Linked DNA regions of Halioglobus japonicus. The protein of the gene in region 1 interacts with the protein of each later gene in a pairwise test. Links are inferred from orthologs where the notes say so. Each region holds a gene or a part of one and is shown on either strand. Other genes may lie near its edges. The genes, in order: BST95_RS16845 and grpE.

Evidence for each region.
Region 2: the proteins of BST95_RS16845 (region 1) and grpE interact in binary tests that used the Escherichia coli proteins (3 or more experiments, as listed by UniProt). The link is inferred for Halioglobus japonicus from one-to-one orthologs.

What each region holds. Positions count from the first base shown.
Region 1 is NZ_CP019450.1:3,586,090-3,592,716, forward strand. The notes cover bases 1,450-4,448. They hold BST95_RS16845 (Nramp family divalent metal transporter), read right to left. Parts: upstream 3,569-4,448; coding sequence 2,330-3,568; downstream 1,450-2,329. Other genes in these bases: BST95_RS16840 (agmatine deiminase family protein), read left to right, coding at 1,450-2,043; BST95_RS20180 (hypothetical protein), read right to left, coding at 3,558-4,448. Also shown: more of BST95_RS16840, read left to right, coding at 949-1,449; more of BST95_RS20180, read right to left, coding at 4,449-4,703; BST95_RS16855 (ABC transporter ATP-binding protein), read right to left, coding at 4,703-5,557; BST95_RS16860 (GntR family transcriptional regulator), read right to left, coding at 5,554-5,928; BST95_RS16865 (GIN domain-containing protein), read right to left, coding at 5,944-6,627. UniProt on the Escherichia coli protein: H(+)-stimulated, divalent metal cation uptake system. Involved in manganese and iron uptake. Can also transport cadmium, cobalt, zinc and to a lesser extent nickel and copper. Involved in response to reactive oxygen.
Region 2 is NZ_CP019450.1:1,742,928-1,747,769, forward strand. The notes cover bases 1,877-4,842. They hold grpE (nucleotide exchange factor GrpE), read left to right. Parts: upstream 1,877-3,039; coding sequence 3,040-3,645; downstream 3,646-4,842. Other genes in these bases: hrcA (heat-inducible transcriptional repressor HrcA), read left to right, coding at 1,877-2,855; dnaK (molecular chaperone DnaK), read left to right, coding at 3,850-4,842. Outside these bases: DNA repair protein RecN, read right to left, coding at 27-1,679; more of hrcA, read left to right, coding at 1,824-1,876. UniProt on the Escherichia coli protein: Participates actively in the response to hyperosmotic and heat shock by preventing the aggregation of stress-denatured proteins, in association with DnaK and GrpE. It is the nucleotide exchange factor for DnaK and may function as a thermosensor.

The DNA.
Region 1 (6,627 bases):
TCTCGGTAACTGAATTCGCATCTCGTCAGGACACTAACCAGATGAAAAAATCGATTAAGACTACGGCCACACTTACGATTAGCCTCCTCAGTTTTCAGGCCTGGTCGCAGCCTGAGGCCCCCGCGATTATGACGATTACGCCAGATACGTCAGTTGGGCAAGACTTTGGAGATCAGTCGGTAGGCACGAGCACAGGTACGCGCAGTATAGACTTTTCTATTCAAGACTTTCTTTCTGGTGGCATAACGAATTTGGTTATTACGGTTGATGTGACATCAACAAATAGCGATTTCGTTATTGATGATAGCGGATGTAGTGCAATACCGAGCATGCCGTCGTCAGACATTCCTTGCAGTGTGAGTGTGCAATATTCGCCCACAACTGCAGGACCTGTCTCCAGCGATCTCATAGTAAGCTGCACTTACGAGGATATTTTTTCATTGGGAGTTCTCCTTCCTCCTGCCGGCTCTTTGGCAGGTTGTCGCCCAGATACAGACTCCTCGCCAGTCAGTTTTCCAAGCTATCTATCAGGTATTGGCATCGCATCTGGATTTGGACCGGAGCCCGCAAAACCGGTTCCCGGCCTATCTCTCTTAGCTATCGGAACACTCTCAATGCTAATCGCGATGACAGGACTGAGATCGACACGCTCCAGTCGACGCACAAAGAAAATGGATCCTTCTTAGTTTTAGAGCACTCTTTGCGGGTAGAGCCGGCTAATGTCCGCTTTGTGGACGAAAGCGGACTTTCAGGAAACGATAACAGAACGACCGCAGTTAGGCGAAAGCGGACATGTCCCCTTCCACCTCGTAGCAGGCGTGAAGCGAAATACTTCGTAGATGGGACTCCCGCGTCCTGCACATTTCGGAATGAAGCTATACATTGATGTCTTGAATGCTATTTCGGAGTCTTGTACGTTGACCCAGCGCAATCAGGAAATGTAACCCAATGAAGTGGTTCTCTGTCTTCACTCTGGCATGGCTGATACCGGCACTCATCGTCGCGCCGGCACTGCAAGCCGATGACATCAATCGCCGTGTACCCGCTGAGTGGGAATCCCAGGCAGCGACATGGTTGCAATGGCCGGGTCCCTACGAGCGCTCTTTCGAGCCGGCTTTTGCGAAGATATCCACCATCGTCAGCCGCTACCAACCCCTCAAGATCCTTTACCTGTCAGATAATGTTGAACAGCGCGCGCGAAGGGCCATTGAGTCAATCGGCGGGAATCCGGATCACGCCAACATCGAGTGGCTTTCGATTCCCTACGACAGTGCCTGGATGCGCGACAACGGCCCGGTTTACCTGGAAGTCGACGGTAAACAGGTGATCCAGGACTGGGGCTTTGATGCCTGGGGCGGCGCATTTGGCAGCGATATTCCTTACCGTAGTGATGATCGCATACCTAAAGTCTTGGGTGAACGCCTTGGGCTGACCGTAGAGTCTGTCGATATCGTGCATGAGCGTGGCAACCTGGAGTTCAATGGTGTTGATTCCGTGCTGTTGAACTGGAGCACGCTGGGCGACCCAGATCGCAACCCGAGCTATGATCGCGCACAGGCGGTGGACGATCTCAAAGCAGCCTTCGGCGTATCCCGCGTGATCATGGTAGAAGGGATCCCTGAAGGCGACCTGACGCGCGGGCACATCGACGGCTTTGCACGCTTCATCGATGCCGACACAGTGGTGGTTTCACAGTGCACCGAGACCTCCAGTTGCCGTCCCGGCGATGGTTCCACCGGCAGCGTGTATGACGCCGCCGCGGCAACCATCGCCGGGGCAGGCCTCAACGTGATTCGAGACCCCATCGATGGCAAGGTGAGCTATCGCGACAAGGTATTCGATACCAATTACCTCAACTGGATGGTCGGCAATGGATTTGTCATCACTATGGGCTTCGGTGACGAACAGCTGGACGCCGCTGCGAGAAAGCGCATCGAGGGTTATTTCCCGGGGCGTGATGTGTACGTGATCGAAATGCTCGCCTCCTGGTACGACGGCGGTGGCGTGCACTGCCACACCAACGATCAACCCGCGCTCTTGTAATTTCATTCATCTTTCAATTGTCCTGCAATAGAGTTGTGGAAATAGACCAGAAACAAACCGATTTATCTCACACCTCAAAGGCGACAATTGGTGGCATAAAATATGGCCCGACTGAATGTCCGCTTTGAGACTGCCGACTCAACTCGCTAACGCCACCAGCATAAGAGCAAAGACTAAAGATTATGGGATAGAAAATTCATCAAGTTAATCGCGCCGACCACCAGCGAACAAACCGCAATCACGCTGGTCATTACTTCCCTAACGACTGATGTGCACGATCAGGCTGTCAGAATAACACCTGATACAGTTTAAGGCCGCCGAGGCCGAGTGTGACCGCCACCACTACCGCGCCCAGCAGGTTACTGGCGAGACCATTGCAGTGGCCACCCATGGCGGCTTTGCGATTGACCATGAGCAACAGGAAAATCGCACAGATGGGCAGCAGGAAGCCATTAGCGGCCTGGGCAAAGAGGATGGCGGTAAGTGGCTTGGTGCCAATGACGGCAAAGAATGTGCCGCATAGCAGCACGGCCAGCCAGATGCTGCGGAAGCGCCATGAGGCGAGATCCGCCTGCCAGCCCAGGGCACCGCTCACGGCGTAGGCCGCTGCAAGTGGCGCGGCCACGGCACTGCTCAGGCCTGCAGCAAACAGGCCAATGGCAAAGAAGTAGCGCGATGCCGAGCCCAGCAGTGGCTCTAACTGCACCGCAATATTGGCGGCGGTGATCTCCATGTTGCTGCCGAAAAATGCCGCTGCGGCGGTGCTCATAATCGCCAGCGTGATAAGGCCGCCCAGGCCTATGGAGACACCGGTATCCACTCTCGCCGCACGCAGTGACCTATCCAAACCTTCGGACGCAGGCCACTTCTCCTGCACAGCACTGGAGTGCAGGAACAAGTTATAGGGCACCACTGTGGTACCGATCAGGGCGATGGCTGTGAGCAGGCTACCCTCGGGCAGGGTCGGCCTGAGCATGCCACCGAAGAATTCCGCCAGCGAGGGGCGCACCATGATAAAGGTGAGCAAGAACACGGTGCTCATCAACAGCACCAATACCACCAGCACGCCTTCAATCATTTTGTAGCGGCCACTGAACAACAGCGCGCCTGAGGCGCCGCCCACGAGCAGCGACCAGATCCAACCATCAACACCGCTAAGCCCTTGCAAGCCCAGCGCGGCGCCGGTGATATTCCCCGCTTCATAGGCGGCATTGCCAAAGCCCACGGCGGCCACGACCAGAATGACGGCTACCGTGCCGTACCAGCGGCCGCTGAAGGTATCGCGCAGCGCCTGGGCGAGGCCCTGGCGGGTCACGAGCCCGAGCCGGGCAGACATTTCCTGGAGCACCGCGGTGGCGATTACAGAGAACAGCAGCGCCCACAACAGGGCATAGCCGAAGCTGGCGCCAGCAACACTGGCAGTGGTCACCGTACCCGGCCCGATGAAAGCTGCAGTAACAAGAAGCCCCGGACCAAATGGTCCGGGGCTTCGGGGTGCTGAATGATTGACAGAGTCAGATTTCAAATCGATATCGCCGCAAATACACCGATGCTACAACAGCCGCTGCGGCAAACGCCAGTCCGAGGAACAAGCTGAGATAATCGATATTGGCCCAGAAACCGGCGTGGAGGTGAAAGCCCACCGAACTTTCGCCGCCTATAAAATAAGGCAAATGATTCTTCACCGCGGTAACGGCATAATCCGTGCCCAACCACAGGCCCTCAACAATGACCATACCAATCACCGGCACAACAGCGGTCAGGAAAGGCGAGCGCTTGGCAAATGCTGATGCCAACATCAGGTAGGCGTACACCGGCACCACCCACAGTGCGGTCAGCAGCCAGCCACCAATTTGCTGCACAAGCAGGTGACCAAACTCAATATTGCCCAGTACCGCTTCAAAGGGGTCTTTATTCATCTGCGACACCAACACCATGGCTAGCAATATAAACACCATCTGCAGAATCAACGACACCGCTATATACATCGCGGGGGCCACAAACAGGGCCACACTTAGGCGCACCAACACCTCTTCCCACTCCGATACCGGCATAGACTTCCAAAACAAAATGCTACGGTCCTTGCGGTCGTTGTACAGGCAACTCAGCAGGTAGTTTACGGTCGCGACGATCAAAGTAATTAACAGCATACCGTGGAGCACATTAAGTGCCGGATTAAGGCTGCCGACCTCTTCCACTTCCCACTCCGCATCATCGTCGCTATCGGCGCCGGGTTCGAAACGCCACTCACGCGAGAAGTCCCATTCCTCCGAAGCGTTGGGGTCATCCGCTACAAACTCTACAAACTCAACAGCTTCGGACGGCAGTGACGGTGACGGTGCCGGTGCTGGTGCTGGTGCTGGTGCTGGTGCTGGTGCTGGTGCTGGTGCTGGTGCTGGTGCTGGTTGGTACGGAGGATCCAGGCCGTGATCATCATCAATGTGAACCGCAATTACCGGGCTTATATCGTCAGCATTGAAAATGGCCTCGAACATATTGTCGCCGATGGCGGTGATGCGGCCGGCGAGAATTACGCTGGCAAACATCAGCACCGCCAGAATCGCGGCCGTAACAATGGGGGTAATCACCAGCGATACGTGGAATTCCTGCAGCTCACGCTGCACCAGGGTATAGATACGGTGGGTATTGATCGTAGCCATTATTTTTCTCCTCCCATCATCGCCACGAATAGATCGGCGATTGACGGTGTGCGCAGCTTGCCCAGCGACCCCAACAGCGCGCGATCAACGTCTTCATAAATCACTGACTTGCCTCCGAGAATACTCTGGGCACCCAGGTGCGGAATATCCATGGCGCGCTGGGCGTTTTCACCCACGGTGTCCAGCTGCACAAAATCTTCTTCGATGGATTCCATACTACGGCTCAGTACCAGCTTGCCACGGTCAATAAACGTGACGTCGGTGAGAATGTTCTGCACCTCTTCCACCTGGTGGGTGGAGATGATGATAGTGCGTTCACCGTCGTAATAGTCAGATATCAACTGCTCAAAGAAGCGCTTGCGGAACAGAATATCCAGGCCGAGCGTCGGTTCATCGAGAATCAACAGCTTGGCATCAATCGCCATTACCATAGCCAGGTGCAGCTGCACCATCATGCCCTTGGAGAGATCACGAATGCGACGCTTCAGGCTCACATCGGTATCGCGTAGAAAGGCCTCGGCATGATCGCGGTCAAAGCGGGGATGAATACCCGTCACATAGTCCAGCAACTGCGCCACTTTCATCCACCGTGGCAATACCGCAGTGTCGGCGATAAAACACACCTGTTCCATCAGCTTGGCGCGCTCGCGAAGTGGGCTGCAGCCGAGCACCTCGAGTTCGCCATCGAACTCGGTAAGACCCAACAGCGAGCGCAGCAAAGTTGTCTTGCCCGCGCCGTTTGGCCCGATCAATCCCATCACTGATCCGGAGTTGACGGTAAAGCTCGCCTCATCAACCGCACGCAGATCTCCGAAGCGGCGGGTCAGCCCCCTGGCTTCGATTATGGTACTCATTGTTTTTCTCCCCCTGAGGTGAGCAACAGGTCAACGACTTCCTGAAGCTCGAGACCGAGAACCCGCGCCCGATCGAGAAACGCGGGCACCTCCTCATCTATAAACTGTTGTTTTTCGTTGCTGGTGAGCGCCGAGCTGGCACCCTCGCGGACAAACATGCCCAGACCACGGCGTTTTTCCAGAAGGCCGGCGTCAACCAGTTCCTGGTAGGCCTTACCTACGGTCAGGTGGTTGATCTGGTAATCAGATGCCACCTGGCGCACCGAGGGCACAGCCTCACCTTCAGGGAAGGTGCCGTCCATGATCCGCTCTGCCACCAGGTCGCGGAGCTGGCGATAGATCGGCTGTTTATCATTCCATTCGACAGTCACGTCAAGAATTCCCGATTAGCGGCGGCGATTCAGATCGCCAGAGCCAATGATGTTGCTGTCGATTTCCGGCTCGCCGCTGTACTGCACGTCGCCGCTGCCAATAATGTTCACCTCCATGGCTTTTACCTCACCCAGCCGGGCATCGCCCGAACCAATAATATTGATTTCAGCCCAGTCAAAATCGACTGGGCTGAAATCGATGGTGCCGCCCCCGATGATATTCATATCAACGGTGGAAGCCGCTTGATTGGAGGACTTGATCTTGATGTCACCCGAGCCGCTAATCACCGCTTGCACAACATCCAGGGCTACTTCACCCATGGCGATATCGCCCGCCCCTGCCACCACTACTTCGAGGGTAGGCGTATCCAGTTTCGCCACCTTCAGGTCACCGGAACCATCGAGCCGAAGCTCGACATCATCGGCGGCTACCGAAAAGGCCTTGATGTCGCCAGAGCCCGACACATTCAGCTCCAGAGTATCCACATCCATTGGCTTAATGAAAACATCACCGCTGCCTGTCAGTGCCAGTTCTTCGAGTCGGGGCATGGTGACTTTGTATTGCAGGGAACCGTAGTCGTAGTTGTCATTGCGCCTGGCCGCGCCCAATACCAAGGTGTTGCCCTTAATGTAATAAGGCGTGCGCTGAAGTTCATCACGGTCGCCACGCACCTGCAGTTCGAAAGCATCGCCCTGCGA
Region 2 (4,842 bases), 1.8 Mb from region 1 along the record:
CGATTGGAATGTGCCTGATGCCAGAATCAGGCACTTTCCAGCATTTCGCGTGCGTGTGCCAGCGTCTGTTCAGTGATCTTGACGCCGCCGAGCATGCGGGCGATTTCTTCGACTTTCTCATCCTGGCCAAGTGTGCTCAGGCGGGTTTCCACGGAATCCTTGTTTGATTGCTTGCTCACCTGCAGGTGCTGTTGGCCCTGGGCTGCAACCTGAGGCAGGTGGGTGACGCACAGGACCTGGGCGGTGCCAGCCAGGTCGCGCAGCAACTTGCCAACCACCTCGGCCACGGCACCGCCAATGCCGACATCCACTTCGTCAAAGACCATGCTCGGTACGGTACCTGCGCTGGCGGTGACAACCTGAATGGCCAGGCTGATCCGTGAGAGCTCACCGCCGGAAGCGATTTTGCCCAGCCCCTGTGGCGCTGCTCCTGGGTTGGTGCTGATCAGAAACTCAATGTCTTCAACGCCATGGGGGTGGGGGGAGCTGTTGTCACGGGGTGTCAGGGCAATTTCCAGTGTGCACTGCGCCATGGCCAGCGTGGCGAGTACCTCCTGAGCGGCTTTGACGAGCTTTTTGGCTGCCCGGGAGCGGCTGCTGCTGAGTTTCTTGGCCTGCCCGGCATAGGCTCGCTCGAGGCTGGCCATCTCGCCCTGCAACTCCTTGATGCGCTCTTCGCTGCCGGCGAGTGAATCCAGTTCCTCGCGCAGGCGTTGATGGACCTCGGCGACCTGCTCAGGCATTACGCGATGCTTGCGCGCCACATCGTAAATAGTCTCCAACCGGCGCTGGACGATGTCGAGGCGCTCCGGGTCGATTTCCACGGCGTCGAGATGGCGCTGGATCTCGCTGCGGGCCTCGGCGATCTGGATGGCGGCGCTGTCGAGCAGTTCCCGGGCAGAGTCGGCGGCGTTGCCGGCATGGGCGTCGTCGCTGAGCAGCTGCAGGGCCTGGCGGGTGCCATTTTCCTGTTGGTCACACAAATCCAGGGCAGAATGGGCCGAGGACAGAATCTGCTCGGCGTTGGCCAATAATTTCTGTTCCTGCTCAAGCTCTTGCAGTTCGGTTTCGCCCAGTGCCAGTTGGTCGAGCTCCTCCACCTGGTAGGCGAGCAGTTGCGCGCGGGAGGCGTGTTCATCGGCCGAGCCGGTCAACAATTCAAGCTCACGCTGGGCGCGCAGCCAGTTTGACGCGCTTTGCTCGACGTCAGCGGCGAGTTTCTGGTGCCCGGCATAGGCGTCGAGCAATGCGCGCTGGACGGGTTTGCGCAGCAGCGACTGGTGCGCGTGCTGGCTGTGAATATCGATGAGCAGGGCGCCCAGTTCCGCGCAGTCCTGCAGTGTGGAGGGTGAACCGTTGATATAGGCGCGGCTGCGACCTTCTGCGGTAATGACCCGGCGCAGCAGGCATTCATCGCCGCCCTCCAGGTCGCGGCTGTCCAGCCAGGCGCTGGCCGCGGGCAGCGCGCTGATATCGAAGGTGGCGGCAATTTCCGCCCGCTTGGCGCCGTGGCGCACGGCCTTGGGGTCGGCCCGGTCGCCCAGACACAGGCCCAACGCATCCAGGGTGATGGATTTGCCGGCGCCGGTCTCGCCGGTGATCACGGTCATGCCCTCGGCGAATTCCATCTCCAGTTCCGAGACAATCGTGTAGTTGCTTATGCTGATATGGCTGAGCATGCGGTTCCCCAATGGTTTCGGCATTTATACCCCAGAAGCCTGCGCGCATAAACATCCATGCTGTGTGCCTGTCGCCTGGACGCACAGGTTTTGTAAATTGACTGGGCTGTGATACAACCTGTGACCAGGGACGACAGGAACCGCATGAGTATTGAAGTCATATCAGATCGCGCTAGTGTACTGCTCAAAACACTGGTAGAGCGGCACATTCGCGACGGCCAGCCGGTGGGCTCGCGCACACTAATGGAAGAATCCGGCCTGCCTGTCAGTGCTGCGACAATCCGCAATGTCATGTCCGACCTGGAAGATCGTGGTTTTCTGGTATCACCCCATACCTCAGCCGGGCGCATTCCTACGGCGGCGGGTTACCGGTTGTTCGTGGACAGCCTGCTGCAGGTCCAGCCCCTCACCGCCGACGCTGTTTCGGCACTGCGCACCGAGCTTAATCCCGACAAGACCTCGTCGGAACTGGTCCAGAGCGCCTCGAATATGCTGGCCAATATTACCGCCCAGGCCGGGCTGGTGACGGTGCCCAAGCAGGAGGCTAACCAGCTGCGTCAGGTGGAATTTCTGCCTCTGTCTGGCAACCGTGTGCTGGCGATACTGGTGGTGAACGAGCGCGAGGTGCAGAACCGGATCATCCACACTGAGCGACCATTTTCTGAGGAACAGCTGCGTGAGGCGGCCGCCATGGTGAATCAACGCTTCGCGGGACAGGCCCTGAATCGGGTGCAGGATGGTCTGTTGCGGGAAATGCATGACGCCCGCGCCCAGATCGACGCTTATCTGCGCGACTCCCTGGATCTGGCCAGCAAAGCGCTGGGTCAGGAAGACAACGAGGAGTACGTGGTTGCGGGCGAGAGCACGCTGATCGGCAATGCCACGGCCGAAGAAGTGGTCAAACTGCGCGAGTTGTTTGATGCCTTCGAGCAGAAAAAAGATCTGCTGCACCTGCTGGACCGTTGTTCCAGCGCCGAGGGTGTGCAGGTGTTCATTGGCGAAGAGGCAGGCTACGAGGTCTTTGGCGATTATTCCGTAGTGACCGCCCCCTACAGCGATGGGGTGCAAACCCTGGGTGTGCTGGGTGTGATCGGCCCCACCCGGATGGCCTATGAGCGGGTGATTCCCATTGTGGATGTCACTGCCAAAATGTTGAGCCAGGCACTGGCCAAATAAGCCGCATTCGGGCCCCGGCGGGCCCTGTTTCCGACAGCCGTCAATTCTCCTCCAGGCCAGGTCCTGTCTGGCCTGGGCCAGGCTCGAACCGGGCCGAAAAATCTCATTTTTTTCCCTTGAACCTCCCCAATCCGTCCCCATATCCGTGACATCCCCTGAATTGATGCCATAACGGAGTACAAGCGTGGCCGAGCAAGACCCAAAACAGCCCGAAAACGAGATCCAGGAAGAACAGTCCACTGGCGTGGAGGTTGAACTGGAAACCGCCGAAGAAGTGGCTGCCGCTGAAGCAGCAGAAGCAGAAGCAGAAGCAGAAGCAGAAGCAGAGGCTTCGCCGGACGATGAAGTGGCCCAGCTGCAGGAAGAACTGGCTGCTGCCAAAGACGCCGCCCTGCGCGCCCAGGCCGAGGCCCAGAACGCCAAGCGCCGCGCCGATCAGGACGTGGAAAAGGCCCGCAAATTTGCCCTTGAACGCTTTGCCGGTGAGTTGCTGCCCGTCGCCGACAACCTGGAACGCGCCCTCGAGGCCGCCTCTGGCGATGACGAGGCCATCAAGCCGATTGCCGAAGGCGTTGAGCTGACCCTTAAGAGCCTGCTGGACGTCCTCGGCAAGCAGAATATCGAAGTGGTAGAGCCCAATGGCGAGCCCTTCGACCCCAATCTGCACCAGGCCATGAGCATGATCGAGAACCCCGAGGTAGAGCCCAACACCGTAATCGCGGTAATGCAGAAAGGCTACACCCTGAACGGCCGTCTCATCCGCCCCGCCATGGTAATGGTCAGCAAATAAACCATGGGGTCAGGTCTCAAATTTCTCAGACAACCCCGGGGTCAGACCCGGATGTCTGAGAAAAATAAGACCTGACCCCGGGGTTGTCTGAGAAAACAGAGACCTGACCCCGAAAGGGGTTGAATCTGGCCAAGACGACCCCAGATAGAGAACAACGCAATTGATTAGGCGTCTCGGACGCCACCCAAACTGGAGAGATTTACAATGGGCAAGATTATCGGAATCGACCTGGGTACCACTAACTCGTGTGTATCCGTACTGGACGGCGACGCACCTCGCGTGATTGAGAATGCGGAAGGCGATCGCACTACCCCTTCTATCGTGGGTTACACCGACGACGGTGAGATCCTGGTTGGCCAGAGCGCCAAGCGTCAGGCGGTGACTAACCCCACCAACACCCTGTTCGCGGTTAAGCGTCTGATCGGCCGTAAGTTCAAGGACGATGTGGTTCAGAAAGACATCAGCATGGTCCCTTACAAGATCATTGAAGCTGACAACGGCGACGCCTGGGTTCAGGCCAAGGACGACAAGATGGCGCCTCCGCAGGTGTCTGCTGAAGTTCTGCGCAAGATGAAAAAGACTGCCGAGGAATTCCTGGGCGAGCCCGTAACCGAGGCTGTCATCACCGTACCTGCCTACTTCAACGACTCCCAGCGTCAGGCGACCAAGGACGCCGGCAAAATCGCTGGTCTGGAAGTCAAGCGCATCATCAACGAGCCGACTGCGGCTGCGCTGGCCTACGGCATGGACAAGGCCAAGGGCGACCACACTGTGGCGGTTTACGACCTCGGTGGCGGTACTTTCGATATCTCCATCATCGAGATCGCAGAAGTCGACGGCGAGCACCAGTTTGAAGTGCTGTCTACCAACGGTGACACCTTCCTCGGTGGTGAAGACTTTGACCTGCGCCTGATCGAATACCTAGCGGACGAGTTCAAGAAAGAGCAGGGCATTGACCTGCACAACGACCCGCTGGCTCTGCAGCGCCTGAAGGAAGCTGCTGAAAAAGCCAAGATCGAGCTGTCATCCAGCCAGCAGACTGAAGTGAATCTGCCGTACATCACTGCAGACGCAACCGGTCCCAAGCACCTGGTGGTCAAGCTGAGCCGCGCCAAGCTGGAAAGCCTGGTGGAAGACCTGGTCAAGCGCTCCATGGAGCCCGTGAAGACGGCCCTGCAGGACGCGGGCCTGTCTCCC